Regions from separate parts of the Streptomyces sp. NPDC058632 genome, predicted to be linked through region 2. Evidence: predicted binding sites of a transcription regulator. Region 2 holds the regulator's gene; the other holds the start of a gene.
What was found. The regulator HrcA, encoded in region 2, represses chaperone genes, less so after heat shock. The targets are predictions, from matches to a motif close to TTNGCACTCNGNNNNNCNGAGTGCNAA.

Region 1 (11,113 bases), on a different contig from region 2:
ACCGGCGTCGCCATGGCCGTGTTCGCGCCCTACAGCGGCCGGCTCGCCGACCGTCACGGGCAGCGTGCCGTCCTCGTCCCCGGTGTCCTGGTGCACACCCTGGCCGGGCTGACCCTGACCGCGCTGGCGCTGAACGGCGCCCCGCTGTGGGCGTTGTTCGCCGCCGCCGTGCCCACCGGCGCCTCGGTGCCCCAGATCGGGCCCATGGTGCGCGCACGCTGGGGTGTGAAGCTCAGGAACTCCCCGCTGATGACCACGGCGGCGGCCTTCGAGTCCGTCACCGACGAGCTGACCTTCGTCGTCGGACCACTGCTGGCCACCGCCCTGTGCACGGCCGTGGACCCGGCGGCGGGCCTGGTGGCGGAGGCCGCGCTGACCCTGATCGGCGGTCTGCTGTTCGCCGCGCAGAAGGGCACGCAGCCCGAGGTGGCCGCCCGCGGGCACGCGCGCGTGGAGCACCCTTCCGCGCTGCGCGTCCCCGGGGTGCGCGTCCTGATCGTCATCTTCCTGGGCATCGGGTCCGTCTTCGGCGGCATGCAGGTGTCGCTGGCCGCGTACACCGAGTCGATCGGCGAACCCGGACTGAACGGCATCCTGTACGGCGTCTTCGCGGCGGGGAACATGCTCTCCGGCATCGCCTGCGGCGCCATCGCCTGGAAGGTCGCCCCCCAGCGGCGCCTGGTCATCGGGTACGTGGCGCTCGCGGTGACCGCCTCCGCCCTGTGGACCGCCCACTCGGCGCTGCTCCTGGCCGGTCTCGGCCTGCTGGTCGGCATGTGCATCGCACCCGCCCTGATCACCGGATACACGCTGGTCGACGACCTCGTCCCGGCCGGCGCCCGCACCGAGGCCTTCACCTGGCTGACCGGCGCGGTGGCCCTCGGCCAGGCGGCCGCGGTCACGGTCTCCGGGCAGCTGGAGGACAGCCTCCGGGCCGGCTCCGGGTTCCTGGTGCCGATGGGCGGCACGGTGCTCGCCCTGGTGACACTGCTGGCCCTGCGGTCGCGGCTGGTGCCGCCCCGGGCGACCCGCGAGGTCACGCGCGGCGCGGCCCGGCGCGATCCCGTCGGGGTCAGTGAGATGTGACGCACGGGCGGGCCGTCGCGCAGGGCGCGGGGCAGGCTCCTGTCGGGTTTCCCGCACGCACGCGTGGGGCGGTGACGGCTCCACGGACGTGGCTTCCCGCCTGGGAAGGCACGCCCCGGGGACGCGTCGGGGGTCCGCGCGGGGCACGTACGGGCGCGCGCGGAGAACCGTCCCCGTGACGGTCACGCTCCGGCCGCCGCCGTGGCGGGGTGACGTGCGTTACGCCGATCACTTGCGGCACGGGTTAACATTGACGATCGTTAGCACTCATCGAGTGAGAGTGCCAGGAGGAAGACAGTGCCCACCTATCAGTACCAGTGCACCGAGTGCGGCGAGGGCCTCGAGGCGGTGCAGAAGTTCACCGATGACGCTCTTACCGAGTGCCCGAACTGCCAGGGTCGCCTGAAGAAGGTGTTCTCGGCGGTCGGCATTGTCTTCAAGGGCTCCGGTTTCTACCGCAACGACAGCCGCGGCTCCTCGTCGAGCAGCGCCCCGGCGTCGAAGACGGCCGGTTCGTCGACGGGTTCGTCGACGGGTTCGTCCTCGTCTTCGTCCTCCGCGTCCTCCTCGCCCTCTTCGGCTTCGTCCTCCTCGGGCTCCGGCTCGAACCCGGGCTCCGGCTCGTCGTCCGGATCCGGCAGCACCGCCGGCAGCACCGCCGCCTGAGGAGGGATCCTCGCGCGCCGTCCGGGGCCGAATCCCTTACGGGAGCCCTGTCGTCGTCCGACGACGGGGTTCTCGGCGTTTCCGGGGCCGGTTAGGGTGCGGGACATGACGAACAAGGCGAACGTCGAGATCGGCGTGATCGGCGGATCCGGTTTCTACTCCTTCCTCGAGGACGTGACCGAAGTTCAGGTGGACACCCCGTACGGGGCGCCCAGCGACTCCCTCTTCCTCGGTGAACTGGCCGGCCGGCGGGTCGCCTTCCTCCCCCGGCACGGGCGCGGCCACCATCTGCCGCCGCATCGGATCAACTACCGGGCCAACCTGTGGGCGCTCAGGTCGGTCGGCGCGCGCCAGGTTCTCGGGCCGTGCGCGGTGGGCGGGCTGCGGCCCGAGTACGGACCGGGGACGCTGCTGGTCCCGGACCAGCTCGTGGACCGTACGAAGTCCCGGACGAACACCTACTTCGACGGGCTGCCCCGGCCCGACGGCACTGTCCCGAACGTCGCGCACGTGTCGTTGGCCGACCCCTACTGCCCCGCCGGCCGGGCGGCCGCCCTGAAGTCGGCGCGCGGGCGGGACTGGGAGCCGGTGGACGGCGGCACGCTGGTCGTGATCGAGGGGCCCCGGTTCTCCACCCGCGCCGAGTCGTTGTGGCACCAGGCGCAGGGCTGGTCGGTGGTGGGCATGACCGGCCACCCCGAGGCGGCGCTCGCCCGTGAGCTGGAGCTCTGTTATACGTCCCTGGCCCTGGTCACCGACCTCGACGCCGGTGCCGAGGCCGGCGAGGGCGTCTCGCACGACGAGGTGCTGCGGGTGTTCGCGGACAACGTGGACCGGCTGCGTGACGTTCTCTTCGACGCGGTGGCTGCGCTGCCGACGACGGAGGAACGGGACTGCCCGTGCGCCTCGGCGCTGGGCGGGGTGGATCCGGGGTTCGCACTGCCGTAGGGCTGCCGGCGCGGGGCTCGCGACGCGGGACCGCCGGCGCGGGGCCCGTGCTGTGGCTCACGTTCGGGTGAGGGAGTTTTCCACAGGCTGTGGTCTGTCCACAGGCTCCGGTGGAGAACGGCGGGAAGCCTCATCGTGGGATCCGCAAGCCGATCCCTCGTCGCAGGTGGTGGTCCCGTGCAGTTTCCTCCGTCCTTCCCCTCCCCTTCTCCGTCTCCCTCCTCCGCGCCTCCTCCCTCCCGCTCCGCAGTTGTTCCGCACCCGCCCGGGGCGGGTGTCCCACCGCGTTGCGAGGTGCCGCACTTCGCGCCGGTGCGGGTGCGTGGCGGGCTGTTGCGGTCGGCTCGGCTGGTCCGGCACCGGAGGCGGGCGGCGGCGGTCGGGCTCGCTGTCACGGCGGTGGCGCTGGTGGCGGCGGGCCCCCGGGATGCGGACCGGTCGCGCGGGCATCCCCTCGGCGCTTCGAGCACCCATGCCGGGCCGGCGTCCACGGGAGACCGCGTCGTACGGGCGCGGCGCGCGGGAGCGCGGGTGACGGCGCCGGTGCGGATCGCCGACGCGGCCACCGTGCGGCTGCTGAGGCCGGGCGACCGGGTCGATGTCATCGCCGCCGAGGAGCGGGGGACGGGCGGTGAGGCCCGTGTGGTCGCCCGTGGGGCGCGGGTCACCGAGGTGCCGAAGCCACTGGAGGACACGGGCATGGGCCCGGGCACGGGCGGGGCCCTGGTGGTGCTGTCGGTTCCGCGCGCCACCGCGGCCGGCCTCGCCGGCGCGAGCGCCACCTCACGACTGGCGGTGACCCTGTGGTGAGCCGGTCCCTCTCGGCCGAGGGCGCGGGAGCCGCGTCGAGCACCTCGTTCGAGACCCGATCGCACTGTGCGGCGGGGCGCCGGCATAGGTTGCGGAGCGTTCGATTCCGAGCGTCACACATACGAGAGGAGGCCCCGGGGTGGGTGAGAAGAACGAAACCAGCGTCTGGCAGGGCTTCAAGGCCTTCCTGATGCGTGGGAACGTCGTCGACCTGGCCGTGGCCGTGGTCATCGGCGCCGCCTTCACCAACGTCGTCAACGCGATGGTGAAGGGGATGATCAATCCACTGGTCGGCGCTTTCGGCACGCAGAACCTGGACACCTACAGCTCGTGCCTGAAGGGCCCCTGCACGGGCGCCGGCGATGCCGCGACGGGCGTCAGGATCCTGTGGGGTTCGGTCCTCGGCGCGACACTCCAGTTCGTGATCACGGCCGCGGTCGTCTACTTCCTGATGGTGATGCCGATGGCCCGGTACCTGGCCCGGGTCGAGGCCCGCAGGAAGGCGAGGGAGGGCACGCAGGAGATCGTCGAGATCTCCGAGCTCGAGGTGCTCAAGGAGATCCGCGACGAGTTGGTGGCGCAGCGCGGCCCGCAGCGCGACGGGGTCCCGGTACGTGGCGACGGCGCGGGGTACGGCGAGCGATAGCCGGCGCCGGTCCGCCCGGTGCCCCGGTCAGATGTGGTGGGGCGGCTTCTCGTCGAGGAAGCGCTTCAGGTCCGACGCGCTGTCGCCGGACGGGCGGTCGCCCCATCCCCGGTCGGTGTCGTCCGCGGACGGCTGGTCCAGCGGGTCGTCGAAGACCAGCGCGGGTTTCGGCTCGCGCGGCCGGGGATCGGGGGCAGTGCTCATACGCCCAGAATACGGCCCCGGCGGAACCTTCCCCGGACGGCGGTTACTCCCCGGCTCCTCGCCGGTGACCTCTTCTCGGCGGCTGCTCCCCGCTCCGACGGTGACCGCGCAAGACTGGCGCCATGACTGTTGACGCTCTGACCGATGTGGCCGGTGTGCGGGTGGGACACGCGACCCGTACCGGCGACGGCATGCTCACCGGCACCACGGTGGTGCTCGCGCCCGAGGGCGGGGCCGTGGCCGCCGTGGACGTGCGCGGCGGCGGTCCCGGCACGAAGGAGACCGACGCGCTCGATCCCCGCAATTTCGTGCAGCGGGTCGAGGCGATCGTTCTGACCGGTGGCAGTGCCTACGGACTGGACGCGGCGTCGGGGGTGATGGCCTGGCTGGAGGAGCAGGGGCGCGGGGTGCGCGTCGGCCCCGATCCCACGCATGTGGTGCCGGTGGTGCCGGCCGCGTGCGTCTTCGACCTGGGCCGGGGCGGGGACTTCGGGGCCCGGCCGGACGCGGCCACCGGGCGCGCGGCGGTCGAGTCGGCCGCGGCGACCGCGCCGGGGTCGCGGGTGCCGGAGGGGTGCGTGGGCGCCGGCACGGGAGCCGTGGTCGGAGCGGTGAAGGGCGGAATCGGCACCGCGAGCACGGTGCTGGACTCGGGGATCACGGTGGCCGCGCTGGTGGTGGCCAACGCGGCGGGGTCGGCGCTGGACCCGGACACCGGGGCCCTGTACGGGGAGTTCTTCCGGGGCGGCCGGGTGCGTCATCCGGACACGGAGGTGCACGCGGCGGCGGTCCGGCGGCTCGCCGGCGTCGCGGAGCACAACGGGCCGCAGCCGCTCAACACCACGCTCGCGGTGGTCGCCACCGACGCGGACCTGTCCAAGGCACAGGCGCAGAAGCTGGCCGGCACCGCGCACGACGGCATCGCGCGGGCGGTGCGGCCGGTGCACCTGCTCAACGACGGGGACACGGTGTTCACCCTCGCCACGGGCTCCCGCCCGCTCGACGCCGCGAACCCGCTCGCCCTGAACGAGATCCTCGCGGCGGGCGCCGACCTGGTGACCCGCGCGATCGTACGGGCCCTGCGCGCAGCCGAGTCGGTGGACGGACCGGGCGGAGTCTGGCCGTCGTACGAGGAGTTGTACGGGTAGTCCGTACGGGGAGTTGTACGGGTAGTCGTACGACGAACCGGGCAGGGAGGCGTGTGGCGCGCCGGACGGGGAAGCGTAGGGGGATCGGGCGGGTCGGCCGGGGCGTCCGGTGAGCGGAGGAAGCCGACCGCTGAGCGGAGTGCGTGACCGGCGGCCGACGGGCCGGCGACGAGCGGCAGGAGGGGCGTCTGAACAGGGAGTACGGGTGTCCGTCGGGGGCGGACGGGAATTCTTCGCGCGGTCCGTTCGTTTTCCGGCCGCACGTTTTCTCAGTTTCCGGACATGATGCCCGCCCGAGGGGCTACGGTATGCACCCACAAGGTGACATGCAGCGACGCCAGGAGAAGCCTTGAGCGTTCCGTACGAGACGGCAGCGTACGAACCAGCCGACTCGCCCGAGTCTCCTGAGGAGCATCTCGCGCGACTGCTCGGCCGTGCCCTGAACTCCTTCGAACTGCCCGACGAGGCAGTACGCCTGCTCGACTGCGCGCTGGCCCACGACAGTTCGCTGCACTCCGCGCACCACAGCGCCGGCCTGCACCGCGAGACGTACCGGCACACCTGGCTGCTCGCCGACGGCTCGGCGCTCACGCTCTGGGAACTGGTCCACAACACGACCCCGGGCAGCGAGCCGCAGCACGAGGTGTATGCGGACGAGGAGGAGCTGGGCGTCGCCACCGCCCGGCTGCCGCTGCCGCCGGAGACCCCGGACTTCGAACTGCCGGTGATGGTGCAGCTGTCCCGGATCCCCGCGCCCCGGCCCGTCTACGTCCCCGACGGTTCGGCGGACCACGCGCGCCGCTTACTGCGCCGGGCGGAGAACACGGACCGTCCGGGTCCCGGGACGGCCGCACTGCTGACCACGGCGTCCGCCCACCGGATCACCCAGGCCTTCGGCCGCCCGTCCACCGTGGGCCCCGGCCGCTCGGGGCTGTCCTTCTCGCTGTACGAGCACGCGTTCCTGCTGCGTGACGGTGCGGAGATCTCCCTCTGGGAGGTGGAGCACACGGCCACTCCCGACGGGCGGCACATGTGCGAGGTGTACACCACCGAGGACGCCGCCCGTGATGCGATGGAGCGTCGCGCGACCCAGGTGCCCTGACCACCGGGACCAGACTGCCTGACCCATGGCCTGTGATCCGTGATCCGTGATCCGTGACCCGTGACCCGCCGTCATCGCGCTTCCCGGCCACCGGTGAAGTGCCGGACCAGGGCGACGAACGCCTCGCGCTCGGCCTGGGTGAGCCGCACCTGCTCCACCGGCGGGCCCGTCCGCCGCTGACGCGGAATCGTCCGGAGCACCCGCACCTCCCGGGGCCCCGGAACGTCGCGTCCAGGCTTCGACTCCGGGTGCGGCTCCCTCCGCGTCCGCACCCGCAGGCCGACGCCACTCCTCCCCCGCACCCGCCCGCGGTCCCGCCGCAGGACACCGGCCAGGCCGGCTGCGCAGGCCGCGGCCACCAGGGTGAGGACGGTGGCACCCGTCACCCTCAAGATCGAGTCGTGCTCAGGCATGCGCCCAGTACACATCACGGTCCGGGACTTTGGTCCCGGACCGTGATGAACGTGATCTATATCGCAGTTGAGTCATTTACCTGCGAAAGCCTCAGATGTACTCATTGGCGCGTTTCGCCACTCTTGCCGCCCCGTCCGCCGTCTGCGGCCGTCACCCGCTTTCGTGGTGTCCGCTCCCGTGTCACGCGGCGACCGGCTGCTTGGATTGTGCCGCCGGGGCCGCCGGACCCTCGCCGCCGGGCGCGCCGTTGGCTCCCGGTGCCGGCTTGCGCAGGCCCTTCAGGACGATCACCAGAGCCGTCGTGACACAGACACCTGCCGCGATGGCGACCAGGTAGAGCAGCGGGTTGCCGATCAGCGGGACCACGAAGATGCCGCCGTGCGGCGCGCGCAGGGTGGCGCCGAAGGCCATCGACAGGGCGCCGGTGACCGCGCCGCCCACCATCGAGGCGGGGATCACGCGCAGCGGGTCGGCCGCCGCGAACGGGATCGCGCCCTCGGAGATGAAGGAGGCTCCCAGGACCCAGGCGGCCTTGCCGTTCTCCCGCTCGGTCCGGTTGAAGAGCTTGCCGCGGACCGTGGTGGCCAGGGCCATCGCCAGCGGCGGAACCATGCCGGCCGCCATCACCGCGGCCATGATCTTCATCGCGGAGTCACTGGGGCTCGCGACCGCGATACCGGCCGTGGCGAAGGTGTACGCGACCTTGTTGACGGGACCGCCGAGGTCGAAGCACATCATCAGGCCGAGCAGGGTGCCGAGCAGGATGGCGTTGGTGCCGGTGAGGCCGTTCAGCCAGTCCGTCATGGCCTTCTGCGCCTCGGCGATCGGCTTTCCGATCACCACGAACATCAGGAAGCCGACCACCGCCGAGGAGATCAGCGGGATCACCACCACCGGCATGATGCCGCGCAGCGCCACCGGGATGCGCACCCGCTGGATCGCCAGCACCACCGCACCGGCGATCAGACCGGACACGAGACCGCCGAGGAAACCGGCGTTGATGGTGAGGGAGATCGAACCGCCGACGAAGCCGGGCACGAGTCCGGGCCGGTCGGCCATGCCGTACGCGATGTAGCCGGCCAGGACCGGGACGAGGAACCCGAAGGCGACGCCGCCGATCTGGAAGAGCAGGGCGCCCCAGCTGTCGGCCTGGGTCCACGCGAAGTGTTCCATCACCGACGGCGCCTCGTTGATCTCATAGCCGCCGATCGCGAAGCCGAGGGCGATGAGGAGACCGCCCGCCGCGACGAACGGGACCATGTAACTGACGCCGGACATGAGCCACTTGCGCAGCTTGGTGCCGTACCCCTCACCGGGTTCGCCGGCACGGTCCACGGGGTTGTCACCGGGTACGGCAGCCGCGGTGGCCTCACCGCGCTCGGCCTTGCCGCGGACCTCGTCGATCAGCTCGGCGGGGCGGTTGATGCCCGCCTTGACGCCGGTGTCGACGGTCGGTTTGCCCGCGAAGCGTTCCTTCTCCCGGACGGGCACGTCGTGGGCGAAGATCACACCGTCCGCCGCCGCGATCACGGCCGGGTCGAGCCGGGTGAAGCCCGCCGAGCCCTGCGGCTCGACCGCGACCTCGATGCCCGCTTCCCGGCCGGCGTTCTCCAGTGCCTCCGCCGCCATGTACGTATGGGCGATGCCGGTGGGGCAGGAGGTGACGGCGACGATCCGGAAGGGACGCGCGCGCTCGTCGGACGCACCCGCGCCGGACGTCGCCTCGTCCCGGGTGCCGTCGTCGATGGTGCCGTCGTCGGTGGGACCGTCGCCCGCAGTGCCCGTGGCGGCACCGGCGGAGGCCGCCACCGGCGCCACCACGGAGCCCGTGGAGCCCGTGGAGCCCGTGGAACCTGCGGGGCTGTCGGAGGTCCCGGGACCGGCCGCGTCCACCGTGGCGGCCGTGGTCCCGTCGGAGGCCGGCTGATCGTCCCCGCGGATGAGCGCCGCGGCGCCCTCGGCGTCGCCGGCCGCGCGGAGCCCGTCGGTGAACTCGGCGTTCATCAGCTTCCGGGCCAGTGAGGAAAGGATCGTCAGATGAGCGTCGTCCGCACCGGCCGGAGCGGCGATCAGGAAGATCAGGTCGGCGGGCCCGTCCGCCGCACCGAAGTCGATCCCGGTGGCGCTGCGCCCGAAGCCCAGTGTCGGCTCGGTGACGTGCTCGCTGCGGCAGTGCGGGATGCCGATGCCGCCGTCGAGGCCGGTCGGCATCTGGGCCTCACGGGCGGCCACGTCGGCGAGGAAGCCCTCCAGGTCGGTCACCCGGCCCAGGGCCACCATCCGCTCGGCGAGGGCTCGCGCCGCCGTTTCCTTGGTGTCGGCGGACAGGTCGAGGTCGACCAGATCCGCGGTGATCATCTCGCTCATCGCGGGCTCCTTCGCACGCGTATCGCCCTTGACGTGAGGTGGGCGGAAGCGTGAACGGGGACGGTGGTTCGGTGGAGGACTGTGAGGACAGTGGGGACAGTGCGAGTAGTGGGGACCGAGGGGGTAAGGGGGACTGAGGGGGTCTCATGAGCATCGGTGTTCATGTCACCGGTTCCTTCAACACGCGGTCCACCGGCACCGTTGCCGTGACCGTGACCGCGGCCGGGTCCAGGTCGCCCGGCGTGGGCATCACGCTGCCGGGGGTCTGGACGGCAGCCGCTCCGTGGGCGAGCGCCGAGGCGAGCGCCTCCGGTCCGTGCCCGCCGGCGATGAGGAAGCCGGCGAGCGAGGAGTCGCCCGCGCCCACATTGCTGCGGACGACGTCCACCCGGGCGGAGCCGAACCAGGCGCCGTGCTCGTCGACGAGTACCTGCCCGTCGGCGCCCAGGCTGGCGAGCACGGTACGGGCGCCCATCCCGCGCAGTTCCTCGGCCGCCTTCACCGCGTCGCCCACGGTGGTCAGCCGGCATCCGACGGCCTCGGCGAGTTCCTCGGCGTTCGGCTTCACCACGTCGGGCCGCTCGCGCAGCGCCGCGGCCAGCGCCGGCCCGGAGGTGTCCAGGGCGATACGTGCGCCGACGGCGTGCGCCCGCGCGACCAGCTCGGCGTACCAGGAGGGGGCGAGGCCCCGCGGCAGGCTTCCGCAGCAGGCGATCCAGTCGGCGCCCCGCGACTGCCGGCGGACCGTTTCCAGGAGCAGCTCCTGCTCGGCCGCGGTCAGCTCCGGGCCGGGCGCGTTGATCTTCGTCAGCACGCCGTCCGCCTCGGCGAGCGCGATGTTGGAACGGGTGGCCCCGGCCACCGGCACCGGAGCGACCTCGATGCCCTGCGCGTCCAGCAGTCCGGCGACCGCCGCGCCCGGCGCGCCGCCCAGCGGCAGCACGGCGACGGTGCGCCGGCCGGCCGCGGCGACGGCACGGGAGACGTTGACGCCCTTGCCGCCCGGGTCCACGCGCTCGCCGGTGGCCCGGTTGACCTCGCCGCGCTCCAGCGCGGGAATCTCGTACGTACGGTCCAGGGACGGATTGGGAGTGACGGTGAGGATCATGCACGCACTACTTCCGTGCCGCCGCGCTCGATCGCGAGGGCGTCTTCGGGGCTCAGCCCGCTGTCGGTGATCAGCAGGTCCACGTCGTTCAGGCCGCCGAAGCGGGCGAAGTGCTCCTGGCCGTGCTTGGAGGAGTCGGCGAGCAGCACCACCCGGCGGGCGGCCGCCATGGCCGCGCGCTTCACCGCCGCCTCGGCGAGGTCGGGAGTGGTCAGACCGTGTTCGGTGGAGAAGCCGTTGGCCGCGACGAACAGCACGTCCGCGCGGATCTCTCCGTACGCGCGCAGCGCCCAGGCGTCCACGGCGGCCCGGGTGCGATGTCGTACGCGACCGCCGACCAGGTGCAGCTGGACACCGGGATGGTCCGCGAGCCGGGCCGCGATGGGCAGGCTGTGGGTGACGACGGTGAGCGAGAGCTCCACCGGCAGGGCGGCGGCGAGCAGGGCCACCGTCGAACCGGCGTCGACGATCATCGTGCCGTCGCTCGGAAGTTCCGCGAGGGCGGCCCTGGCGATACGGTCCTTCTCGCCGGCGGCCGTGGTCTCGCGCTCGGCGAGGTCGGGCTCGAAGTCGAGGCGCCCGACCGGGATCGCCCCGCCGTGCACCCTGCGGAC
Region 2 (11,113 bases):
CGGGAAAGCACCCGCCGGTTACCCGTCAGCGCCCGTTGAACGCGTCCTTCAGCCGGGAGAACAGGCCCTGCTGGCCCGGCTGGAACTGGCCCAGCGGGCGCTCCTCGCCGCGGAGCTTGGCGAATTCGCGCAGCAGGCGCTCCTGTTCGGGGTCGAGCTTGCCCGGGGTCTGCACCTCGACGTGCACGATGAGGTCGCCCCGGCCGCCGCCGCGCAGATGTGTGACGCCCCGGCCGTGCAGCGGGATCGACTGGCCGGACTGCGTGCCGGGCCTGATGTCGACCTCCTCCATGCCGTCCAGCGTCTCCAGCGGCACCTTGGTGCCGAGGGCGGCCGCCGTCATCGGGAGGGTGACCGTGCAGTGCAGGTCGTCGCCGCGCCGCTGGAACATGTTGTGCGGCAGCTCGTGGATCTCGACGTACAGGTCGCCGGCGGGGCCGCCGCCGGGGCCGACCTCGCCCTCGCCCGCCAGCTGGATCCGGGTGCCGTTGTCCACACCGGCCGGGATCTTCACCGTCAGGGTGCGGCGGGAGCGGATCCGTCCGTCGCCCGCGCACTCGGGGCACGGGTTCGGGACGACGGTGCCGAAGCCCTGGCACTGCGGGCAGGGGCGCGAGGTCATGACCTGGCCCAGGAAGGACCGCGTGACCTGCGAGACCTCGCCGCGGCCGCGGCACATGTCACAGGTCTGCGCCGTGGTGCCCGGCGCCGCGCCCTCACCGCTGCACGTGGTGCAGACGACCGCCGTGTCGACCTGGATGTCCTTGGTCGTGCCGAACGCGGCCTCGTCCAGCTCGACCTCGAGGCGGATCATCGCGTCCTGGCCGCGGCGGGTGCGCGAGCGCGGACCGCGCTGCGACGCCGTGCCGAAGAACGCGTCCATGATGTCGGAGAAGTTCCCGAAGCCGCCCGCACCGAAGCCGCCCGCGCCGCCGGCGCCGGCCTGCTGGAGCGGGTCGCCGCCGAGGTCGTAGACCTGCTTCTTCTGCGGATCCGACAGCACCTCGTAGGCGGCGTTGATCTCCTTGAACCGCTCCTGGGTCTTCGGATCCGGGTTGACGTCCGGATGCAGCTCGCGGGCGAGTCGCCGGAAGGCCTTCTTGATCTCTTCCTGCGACGCGTCCCGGCGCACGCCGAGTACGGCGTAATAGTCGGTGGCCACTTACGACTCCGCCAGGATCTGTCCGACGTACCGTGCCACTGCGCGTACCGCTCCCATCGTTCCCGGGTAATCCATGCGGGTCGGTCCGACCACGCCGAGCTTGGCAACCGCCTCGCCGCCCGAACCGTAGCCCACCGACACGACGGACGTGGAGTTGAGTCCCTCATGGGCGTTCTCATGACCGATACGGACGGTCACGCCCGGATCCTTCGCCTCGCCGAGCAGCTTGAGGAGCACGACCTGCTCCTCGAGCGCCTCCAGGACAGGCCGGATCACCAAGGGAAAATCATGTCCGAAGCGCGTCAGATTGGCGGTGCCGCCGATCATCAGCCGCTCCTCGTTCTCCTCGACCAGCGTCTCCAGGAGGGTGGAGAGCACGGTCGAGACCGTACCGCGTTCCTCGGGGTCGAAGGCCTCGGGGAGGTCCTCGACGAGGGACGGTACATCGGTGAAACGGCGGCCCGCGACACGGCTGTTGAGCCGCGCGCGCAGATCCGCCAGGGACGCCTCGCCGACCGGCGCCGGGCAGTCGACCATGCGCTGCTCGACCCGTCCGGTGTCCGTGATCAGCACCAGCATGGCGCGCGCGGGCGCCAGCGGGAGCAGTTCCACGTGCCGCACGGTCGAGCGGGTCAGCGACGGGTACTGCACGACGGCGACCTGCCGGGTGAGCTGCGCGAGCAGCCGCACCGTGCGGGCCACGACGTCGTCCAGGTCGACGGCGCCCTCGAGGAAGTTCTGGATGGCGCGCCGCTCGGGCGCGGTCATCGGTTTGACGCCGGCGAGCTTGTCCACGAAGAGCCGGTAGCCCTTGTCGGTGGGGATGCGCCCGGCGCTGGTGTGCGGCTGGGCGATGAAGCCCTCGTCCTCCAGGGCCGCCATGTCGTTGCGCACGGTGGCCGGGGAGACGCCCAGGTTGTGCCGCTCGGTGAGGGCCTTGGAGCCCACGGGCTCCTCGGTGCCGACGTAGTCCTGGACGATGGCGCGCAGCACCTGGAGCCTGCGTTCACTGAGCATCACGCACACCTCCAAAAGCCGTCCGCCCGGTCCGTTTTCCGGATGCCCTGGCACTCTTCGCACGCGAGTGCCAGACTCCCCGCCCAGTGTACGGCCGGGGGGTACTCCCCGGGCAAGGCCGGTCCCGCGCGGACGCGCCGCGAAAGCCGTGGGCCGTTAGCGTCGCGGTATGACGGTGGCTTGGGAAGAGTCGGGATGGGAAAGGCTGGCGCCGGGGGTGGGGCGGTGCCGGCTTCCGGTGTGGGACTGCACGGTGGGGCTCGTCGTCGGGGCGGACGCGGTGCTGCTCGTGGACGCCGGTTCGTCCCTGGGCGAGGGTGCGCGGCTGCGGACCGGGGCGCAGGCGCTCGCCGGGGGGCGTGTGACGCATCTCGCGCTCACCCACCCCCACTTCGACCATGTGCTGGGGGCGGCGGTGTTCGCGGGCGCGGAGGTGTTCGGCGCGGCGGGCATGGACACGGCACTCGCGCGGGACGGCCGCGAGGAGCTGCGCGCGGACGCGGTGCGCCACGGTCTGGACGCGCGGGCCGCGGAGGAGGCCGTGGACGCGCTGGTCCGTCCCCGGCACACGGTGTCCGGCGAGTGGACGCTCGGCCTGGGCGGCGGACGGCAGGCGCTGCTCGCGAACGTGGGCCCGGGGCACACGGCGCACGATCTCGCGGTGCTGGTGCCCGGCGACCCGGGGGTGGTGTTCTGCGGCGACCTGGTGGAGGAGTCCGGCGAACCGCAGGCGGGCCCCGACGCCGTCCCGTCGCACTGGCCGTCCGCCCTGGACCGGCTGCTGGCCCTGGGCGGCGAGGACGCGGTGTACGTCCCCGGCCACGGCGCGGCGGTGGACGCGGCGTTCGTACGGGCCCAGCGCGACGCCCTCGCGGTCCGCTTCGGCGTGTCGTGCTGAATCCTCGGCCGAACGGGGGCCGGCTTCTCCTATCGTCATCAGAATGCGCCAGTACTCTCCTGACCTGACCCCTGGGTGGAAGAAGTCCCGGCCCGTCCCCGAGGTGCCGGCCGAGCCCGGTCTGGTGGTGGAGGAGCCCGGCAGCGGATTCTGCGGCGCGGTGATCCGCTGCGAGGCGGGCACGGTGACCCTGGAGGACCGCTTCGGCAAGCACCGGGTGTTCCCGATGGAGCCGCGCGGGTTCCTGCTGGAGGGGCGCGTGGTGACGCTGGTCCGGCCGGCCGCCGGTCCGTCGCGGCCGGCCCGTACGGCGTCCGGTTCGGTGGCCGTCCCGGGCGCACGCGCACGGGTGGCACGCGCCGGGCGCATCTACGTCGAGGGGCGCCACGACGCCGAACTGGTGGAGCGGGTGTGGGGCGACGACCTGCGCATCGAGGGCGTCGTCGTGGAGTACCTGGAGGGCGTCGACGACCTCCCGGCGATCGTCGAGGAGTTCGGTCCGGGCCCGGACGCGCGGCTGGGGGTCCTGGTGGACCACCTGGTGCCGGGCTCGAAGGAGTCGCGCATCGCCGAGGCGGTCACCAGTGAGCACGCCCTGGTGGTGGGCCACCCCTACATCGACATCTGGGAGGCGGTGAAACCGTCGTCCCTGGGCATCGAGTCCTGGCCCCGCGTCCCGCGCGGCCAGGACTGGAAGACGGGGGTGTGCCGGGCACTGGGCTGGCCGGAGAACACGGGGGCGGCCTGGCAGCACATTCTGGGACGCGTGCGGTCCTACAGGGATCTGGAGCCGGAGCTCCTGGGCAGGGTCGAGGAGCTGATCGACTTCGTCACGGCAGCCTACGAACCAGGTCAGGGACCGAACCCGCGTTCCGCGGTGATCCACTCCGCCGAGTGATCAGTCCACCAGATCCCTGACCACGGCATCCGCCAGCAGCCGCCCTCGGAGCCTCAGCACCGCACGCCCCTCCTCGTACGGCCTCCGCTCCAGCAGCCCGTCCGCCAGCGCCCGCCGCGACGCCGCCAGTCCCTCCTCCTTCAGCAGTGACAGCGGCACGCCCTCCCGCAGCCTCAGCTCCAGCAGGATCCGCTCCACCCGCCGGTCCTCGTCCGACAGCAGCTCCCGGCCCGCGCCCGGCGACCGGCCCGACGCCAGCGCCGCCGCGTACGCGCCCGGGTGCTTGACGTTCCACCAGCGCACCCCGCCCACGTGCGAGTGCGCCCCCGGGCCGGCGCCCCACCAGTCGGCGCCCCGCCAGTACAGCTCGTTGTGCAGGCAGCGGCCGGCGTCGGAGGTGGCCCAGTTGGACACCTCGTACCAGTCGAAGCCGGCTGCCGACAGGGTCTCCTCGGCGATCAGATACCGGTCGGCGTGCACGTCGTCGTCCGTCATCGGGACCTCGCCGCGGCGGACGCGGCGGGCCAGCTGGGTGCCCTCCTCGACGATCAGCGCGTACGCCGAGACGTGGTCCGGCCCGGCACCGGTCGCCGCGTCCAGCGAGGCCCGCCAGTCGTCGTCGGACTCGCCGGGGGTGCCGTAGATCAGGTCGAGGTTGACGTGGTCGAAGCCCGCCGCGCGGGCTTCGGCGACGCAGGCCTCCGGGCGGCCGGGGGTGTGCGTGCGGTCGAGGACCTTCAGCACGTGCTGCCGGGCGCTCTGCATGCCGAAGGAGATCCGGTTGAAGCCGCCCTCGCGGAGAGTCTCCAGGTAGGCCGGGTCGACCGACTCCGGGTTCGCCTCCGTCGTCACCTCGGCGTCCGCCGCGAGCCCGAACTCGTCGCGGATCGCGGCCAGCATCCGTACGAGGTCGTCGGCGGCCAGCAGGGTGGGCGTGCCGCCGCCGACGAACACGGTGCGCACCTCGCGCGGGTCGTCGCCGAGCACCTTGCGGGCCAGGCGGACCTCGTCGGTCAGGGTGTCGGCGTAGTTGTCACGGGAGGCGAGCACTCCCCCGCTGCCGCGCAGCTCGGTGGCGGTGTAGGTGTTGAAGTCGCAGTAGCCGCAGCGGGTCGCGCAGTACGGCACGTGCAGATAGAACCCGAGGGGGCGGCCTGCGGCCCCGGCGAGCGCGGACGCGGGCAGCGCGCCGTCGGCGGGGACGGGCTCGCCGTCGGGGAGTGCGGAAGGCATGTGCTCCATTGTCCCGCACTCGTCCCGGTCCTCTCCCGCGTCGCGGGATCAGTCCGCCTGGAGCACGAGCAGCGCGAGGTCGTCGGCCGGCGGCCGTGCCCCGAACTCGTGGACGAGCCGGTTGATCCTTTCCGCCGTCAGCCCGGCGTCCAGCCCCGCGCAGCCGGCCAGCGCCGTGGCGAGCCCGTCGCCGTCGTCGAACTGGCGGGAGCCGGAACGCCGCTCGGTGACGCCGTCGGTGACGCAGAGCAGGGTGTCGCCGGAGCGCAGCTCGAAGGTCTCGCTGGTGTAGGTGGCGTCCTCGACGACCCCGAGCAGGGTCTGCGGCCGGGCGACGGTACGGACCGTCCCGTCGGGCGCGAGCAGCAGCGGCAGGGGGTGTCCGGCGGAGCCGAGGGTGACGCGGGCGCCGCCGTCGCCTTCGGCGCGGAGGGTGAGCTCGCCGTAGAGCAGGGACAGGAAACGGGTCTGGGGGCCGTCGCCCGGGGCGGAGGGGCGGGCACCGGCGGCGACGAGGGCGCGGGCGGCGGCGTCGGCGGCTTCGGTGGCGTCGTCGAGGAGCAGCTGGTTGAGGCGGTCGAGGACGTCGGCGACGCGGTAGCCCTCGCGGGCGAGCAGCCGCAGCCAGGGCCGGGCAAGACCGATGACGACGGCCGCCTCGGGCCCTTTGCCCTGGACGTCGCCGATGGCGAAGCACCAGCGGCCCTCGCCCGCCTGGAACAGGTCGTAGAAGTCGCCGCTCGGTCCGCCCTTGTCGAGGGGCTCGTGGACGAACGCGGAGCGCACACCGGGGATCTCGGCGACGGCGCCGGGCAGCAGTCCGCGCTGGAGCACGGCGGAGATGGTGGCCTGGCGGGCGTACTGCCGGGCGGCGCCGATGGCGAGCGCCACGCGCCGCCCGAGATCCTCCACCAGCCCGGTGATCTCGTCCGGGAACCGCCCGATCCCGGCCCGTCCGATCACCAGCGTCCCGAGCGGCCGCCCGCCGGCGACGAGCCGGTAGGCGAGGGCCGCGCCGGGCGCGGGGACGGAGACCGGGGGCGGGAGAGGCACGGGGAGGGAGACGGAGACGACGCAGTCGTACGCCGGTCCGCCGTCCGCGACCCCGGGCATGCCGAGGCTCCCCGGCATGCGGAAGCCCTCCGCCCCGCCGAGGCTCTCCGACAGACCGAGAGCGGCCTCCGGCAGGCCGAGGCCGGCTTCCGGCATCCGGAACGCCTTCTCGGGCCAGGGGTAGTCGAGCGGGCCGGGGGACAACGGGTCGGAGGACGGCGGCGGATTCTGCTCGAGCACCCGGCTCAGTTCCCCGACGCGGCTCTCGTCGGCGTGCCAGACCCGGGCGAGACGGGACCCGTCGGCCGACGTGCTTCCGCCCCAGCCGCCGTGACCGCTGCTCCCGTCCTCCAGCCACACGGCACACCAGTCCGCGAGCCGCGGAACGATCAGCTGCCCGGTGAGCGCGGCGACGAGATCCTCGTCGAGCTGCCCGGCGAGCAGATCGGACGCCTCGGCCAGGAACGACAGCGCTCCGCGCCCCAGCCAGGCCCCGTCCCGTCGGTACGGCCGCGAGGCACGCCACACCTCCCGGCCCCCGCCGGACCCCGGGACCTCATGCACCCCGTCCGGCTCCGCCTCCTCCACGTACGCGCACACGTCGTCGCCCCAGTCGCCCCCGCCGACCGAGTCACCCACGCCGTCCGTCACGCCGTCCGGGCCGTCCGCCGCGAGGCCTCCGGCGGGGATGCGGGCCCAGACCGTCTTCGTGTGGGCGCCGGGCCGGTACGTGATCCCCCAGGCCTCGGAGAGAGCGGCGACGAGCCGCAGCCCCCGCCCGTACTCGGGGCTCTCGGAGGGCGCCGCGTCCGGCCCGCTGTCGCGCGGGGCGCGGGAGGGGTGCCGGTCGGCGACCTCGATGACGAGCGCGCCGGTGTCCTCCTCCAGCGTGCAGGTGAGCCGTACCTCGGTCCCGGCGTGCACGACGGCGTTGGTGACCAGCTCGCTGGCGATCAGCGTGGCGTCGTCACCGGCGCGGGGGGTGAGGTGCTCGACGCCGGGCAGGGCGTGTTCCGTCCACTCGGCGAGCGCCGCCCGCACCAGGGCGCGCGCGGACCCCGGGGCGAGGGAACCGCCGGGCAGGGTCGCGTCCGCCCGCGCACATGCCCGCGCGAACGCCTCGGACGCGGCAGGCGAGGTCTCCCGTTGCGTCGGAATGACCCCCATGGGCAGCTCCCCGGGCAGTTCGTACGAATACACCTCGATCAATGCCGACAGGGTGACAGACCGACCCCACCCATAAGCAACCAGTTACCTAAGTGGACCATCGAAAGCAGGAACAACACCCCACACCCGGTCGGGAACCACCGAAAACCGGCCAGTTTCGCGCAACACCGGAAAGCGAGAAGCCCTGGCCCTCAGCGGGCGACAGCAGCACGGGGCCCCGGGCCGTCGAACCGGGACCCCACCCTCCGCTCGGACCCGACCGGACGAATCAAGGCGGTGCGCGCCACATCGCCGCAGTGGACGGTGCGTCAGGAGCGGGGCGGGCACGCACGCTCCAGCGCCACCTCGAAGCCTTCCCGGGTGACCACGGCGACGGAGCGTCCCTCGGGTTCACCCCGTGCGTCTTGAGCTGATGTGGGCGAGCACCGCAGCGGCGCCGTCCTCTGCGGCGGTGCCGTGGGCGGGTTCGGCCGCGCGGCGGTGGGCCGGATCGGACAGGCAGGCCGCGATTCCGGCGCCGAGGGCTTCGGCGGTGAGGTCCTGGAACGGCGGAGGCCGGGGAGCGACTCCCAGCTGGACGGCCGAGACGCCCAGAACGGCTGGTCGGCCGTGACGGGGACCGGCAGGGCGGGTACTCCGGCCCGCAGTCCGGCTGCGGTGGTACCCGCCCCGGCGTGGTGGACGACGGCGGCGGTGCGAGGGAACAGCCAGTCGTGCGGGAGGTCGCCGACGGCCAGGACGTCGGCGCCGCAGCCGCCCAGTTCGGCCCACCCCGCCTGCACCACCGCGCGTACGCCCGCGCGGTTCCGGCCTGCCGAATGATCCGGGGCCGGTGGTGCGTTGTGAGCGGGGTTCAGTCCCTCGCCCCATCGGCCAGGAAGACGTTCAGACTGTCGAGGAGCATGGTGCTGCCCTGCTCGGCCGCGTCGCGATCCTCTGCGGTGTCGCAGGTCTGCCGGAGCACGATCTGCGTGCGGTGGTCGTCCTGCTCGTCGAGTTCCACGGTCATGACCGCGGGCTCGGGCTTGCCGGGTACGTCCATGCCGATCACCAGGAGGCGGTTCTCGACGACCTCGAGATAGGAGCCGGTCAGCGGGAACCGTCCGCCGTCGGGCGTGACCGTCATGGCCTTCCACGCTCCGCCCTGCCGTACGTCCATCTCGACGGAGCCGGGAGCGGCGTAGGCCCACTGGGCATACTGCTCGGGGGTGGTCCACGCCCGCCACGCCTTGACCGCGGGGGCGTCCAGCGTTCGGGTCAGCTCGTAGGAGAAGCCGCCGGCCGGGGTGGTCTGCTCGGTGCTCATCTTTTCGCCTCCTGGTCTCATACCGCTCGGGACTGTTGCACCTGTAGACGCCCGCGGGCGCGGAGATTCATCGGCCTGCCGGAACTTTCCCGCGCGGCCGTACCGGTGCGGCACGGACTCGGCGAAGGAGCGGGGAGGCGCAAGCCCGGTCTCCGCACCGACAGCTCTCCACCACCCACGGGACCGTCCGAGGACCTCAGGCTTGATCCACGTCATCCGATCTCGCTGCCAGGACGCCGGGAGGCGGCCCTCGCGGACTGCGGGCAGGCCGAACCAATCTCTCCGAAACAAGAGCCCTGGACTCTGTGGAACCCGGGGTGCCGGTAAGAACTCCGTCACCAGCCACAAGCGACGATTCACCGGCCGCGCTCTCACCTGTTCGAGCGAACGAAAAGCGTGCCGCTGCGGCGGTTGAAGCCGGGTCGGGACGATCGGCGATCGCGGTACGGGCGTCGATGGATGTGACGACCTGGTTGAGCACCGAACGCTGCTGAGGGACGAGCAGGCACTCGTGGCGGGCAGGAGTGGGGCGGGTTCTACGATGGGCCGGTGACCGAGAGACTGCCCCCTGCGGGCGTTGACCTCTTCGACGTTGAGCGGCTCCTGTTGACCGAAGCTGCGGAACCGCCGCTGCCGCCCCAGGACGCCGAGGCCCGGGACCGGGTGTGGGACATGGCGGTCCGGGCCAACCCCGCCCTCTTCGACGGGCCTGTGGTGGCGTGTGGGGGACTGGAACGGACTGGCCCGCGCACCCTGCGCCTTTCCTGGGTGCGTGTGACCTACCGGCACTACGCCTTGCGTCGCGTTCCTGGCGCCACCGCACTGCCCTCGTTGTTCGTGAACGTCGTCCAGCCGGCAGACGACGGCCGTGTGCTGGCAGCGAGGATGTCGCCCGCTACGGCCGCCCCGGGCCGTTGGCAGCTGCCAGGGGGGTCTGTGGAGCCTCCCCGGAACGGGGCGGCTCTGGACGAGCCGGCACTGGCCGGCCAGGCCGCGCGAGAGCTCGCCGAGGAGTTGGGGATCGGCGCGGCAGCCGAGGACCTGAAGCTGTGGGTCGTCACCCGTGGCGAGAACGACAGCATCGGCCTGACCTACCTCGCCCCGCCCCTTCCCGAGGCGACGCTGCGCGCGGACTTCACCGCTGCTGCGGCAGCCGAGCGCAGCCAGAGCCGCGAACCCGAACTCGACGACATCGCCCTGGTCCGCTCACCGGGCGAACTGGCCGGTCTGCCCGGTCCGCACGCGGACTACCTGGAGCCGATCATCCGCCGCTTCTCCGGGGACCGCTGAGGTCAGGCGCCGACGAGGAAGTCGCGTCCCCGTTCGTCGAGCTCGGCCACGCACTGCAGGCCACGGGACCGAAAGCGTGCGAGGTCGCTGCGCATGCGGTGGACCGCCTTTTCCGTGCGGACGGAGCGGACACCGCCCATGTGGTCGATGGTCCGGTGCCAGGTGGCGCACGCCTGCTCGATGCTGGCGCACTTGAGGTGCATCTCCGCGCCCGCGACCAGGTCCAGGGCGACGATGCGCGCATAGGTGTCCGCCGGGCGGGCCGTGGCGGCCAGCGCGTACTGCTCGGCGGCGGTCCGGTGGTCTCCCAAAGTTTCGTGGACCTTGGCAGTGCGGGAGTACACCGACGCGGCCGGTGGACCCCAGGCCGACGCCCAGAACGGCACCTCGTCGCCGGGGGCACCGGTCAGCAGGGTGCGGGCGTGTTCGGCCTGGGCAAGGGCAGCGCACAGATGGTGTCCCTCCGGATGGTGCAGCCGATCAAAGCACCGGAATCCGCGGGCCGGGGAGAGTGGTTCCGCCGAACCGGAGGTCCGACCCGCCTCAGCAGGGCGCCTCGTGGAGAGCGGCGTCCGCCGAGATCGTCAGCGGGCTCGCACCAGAACGCGTAACCCATGATCCGCTACACCACAACACGGGCACATGGCCGCGTGCAACCGATGTCCGCGCGATGCCTAACAGGGCGACCGGTTTCTTTTCAGCCCACAGGATACCCTCGTCAACCTCAAATCCCTTACAGAGCAGGCCATTTGGCCAGATAGCAATCATTTGATGTGGTTACACTGACCGGTTGGTCGAGACCTCGGTGTTGGGGGATGCATGACGCAGGGCGGGCAGAACATGCCGCTGGAGGTTCAGCACATCAGGAAGGCGCTGCTGAAGGAGTTCGGGCAGCGGATCTCCATGGACGACTTCGTGAAGAAGGACCCCAAGGAGCGCGAGACGGCACTGTTGTCGCGGGCCGTCTCCGCGAAGGCGGCCCGCATCCTCACGGACTGCACGTCGGACGAGGCCGCGGCCGGGGTCATTGACGGCCGTGACGACTTCGGTATCGACAGCGTGGCGTTCTCCGCGTCGGGTTCCGAGATC

Region 1: a site for HrcA is predicted at 1,347-1,373, ahead of ACFWVE_RS12905 (FmdB family zinc ribbon protein). Genes of this name have one in related genera too.

Annotation. Positions count from the first base shown of each region.
Region 1 is NZ_JBHXQZ010000026.1:65,624-76,736, reverse strand. It holds gene ACFWVE_RS12910 (MFS transporter) at 1-1,086, shown strand, start outside; gene ACFWVE_RS12905 (FmdB family zinc ribbon protein) at 1,384-1,752, shown strand; gene ACFWVE_RS12900 (S-methyl-5'-thioadenosine phosphorylase) at 1,858-2,700, shown strand; gene ACFWVE_RS12895 (RcpC/CpaB family pilus assembly protein) at 2,878-3,510, shown strand; gene mscL (large conductance mechanosensitive channel protein MscL) at 3,650-4,156, shown strand; gene ACFWVE_RS12885 (hypothetical protein) at 4,184-4,360, opposite strand; gene ACFWVE_RS12880 (P1 family peptidase) at 4,483-5,508, shown strand; gene ACFWVE_RS12875 (DUF6227 family protein) at 5,858-6,610, shown strand; gene ACFWVE_RS12870 (hypothetical protein) at 6,682-7,023, opposite strand; gene ACFWVE_RS12865 (fructose-specific PTS transporter subunit EIIC) at 7,205-9,391, opposite strand; gene pfkB (1-phosphofructokinase) at 9,552-10,499, opposite strand; gene ACFWVE_RS12855 (DeoR/GlpR family DNA-binding transcription regulator) at 10,496-11,113, opposite strand, start outside.
Region 2 is NZ_JBHXQZ010000114.1:12,321-23,433, reverse strand. It holds gene dnaJ (molecular chaperone DnaJ) at 26-1,162, opposite strand; gene hrcA (heat-inducible transcriptional repressor HrcA) at 1,163-2,179, opposite strand; gene ACFWVE_RS30850 (MBL fold metallo-hydrolase) at 2,349-3,077, shown strand; gene ACFWVE_RS30845 (DUF3097 domain-containing protein) at 3,121-3,975, shown strand; gene hemW (radical SAM family heme chaperone HemW) at 3,976-5,208, opposite strand; gene ACFWVE_RS30835 (SpoIIE family protein phosphatase) at 5,257-7,428, opposite strand; gene ACFWVE_RS30830 (nucleotide disphospho-sugar-binding domain-containing protein) at 7,737-8,213, opposite strand; gene ACFWVE_RS30825 (SRPBCC domain-containing protein) at 8,282-8,734, opposite strand; gene ACFWVE_RS30820 (NUDIX hydrolase) at 9,284-10,024, shown strand; gene ACFWVE_RS30815 (hypothetical protein) at 10,027-10,368, opposite strand; gene ACFWVE_RS30810 (AIPR family protein) at 10,844-11,113, shown strand, end outside.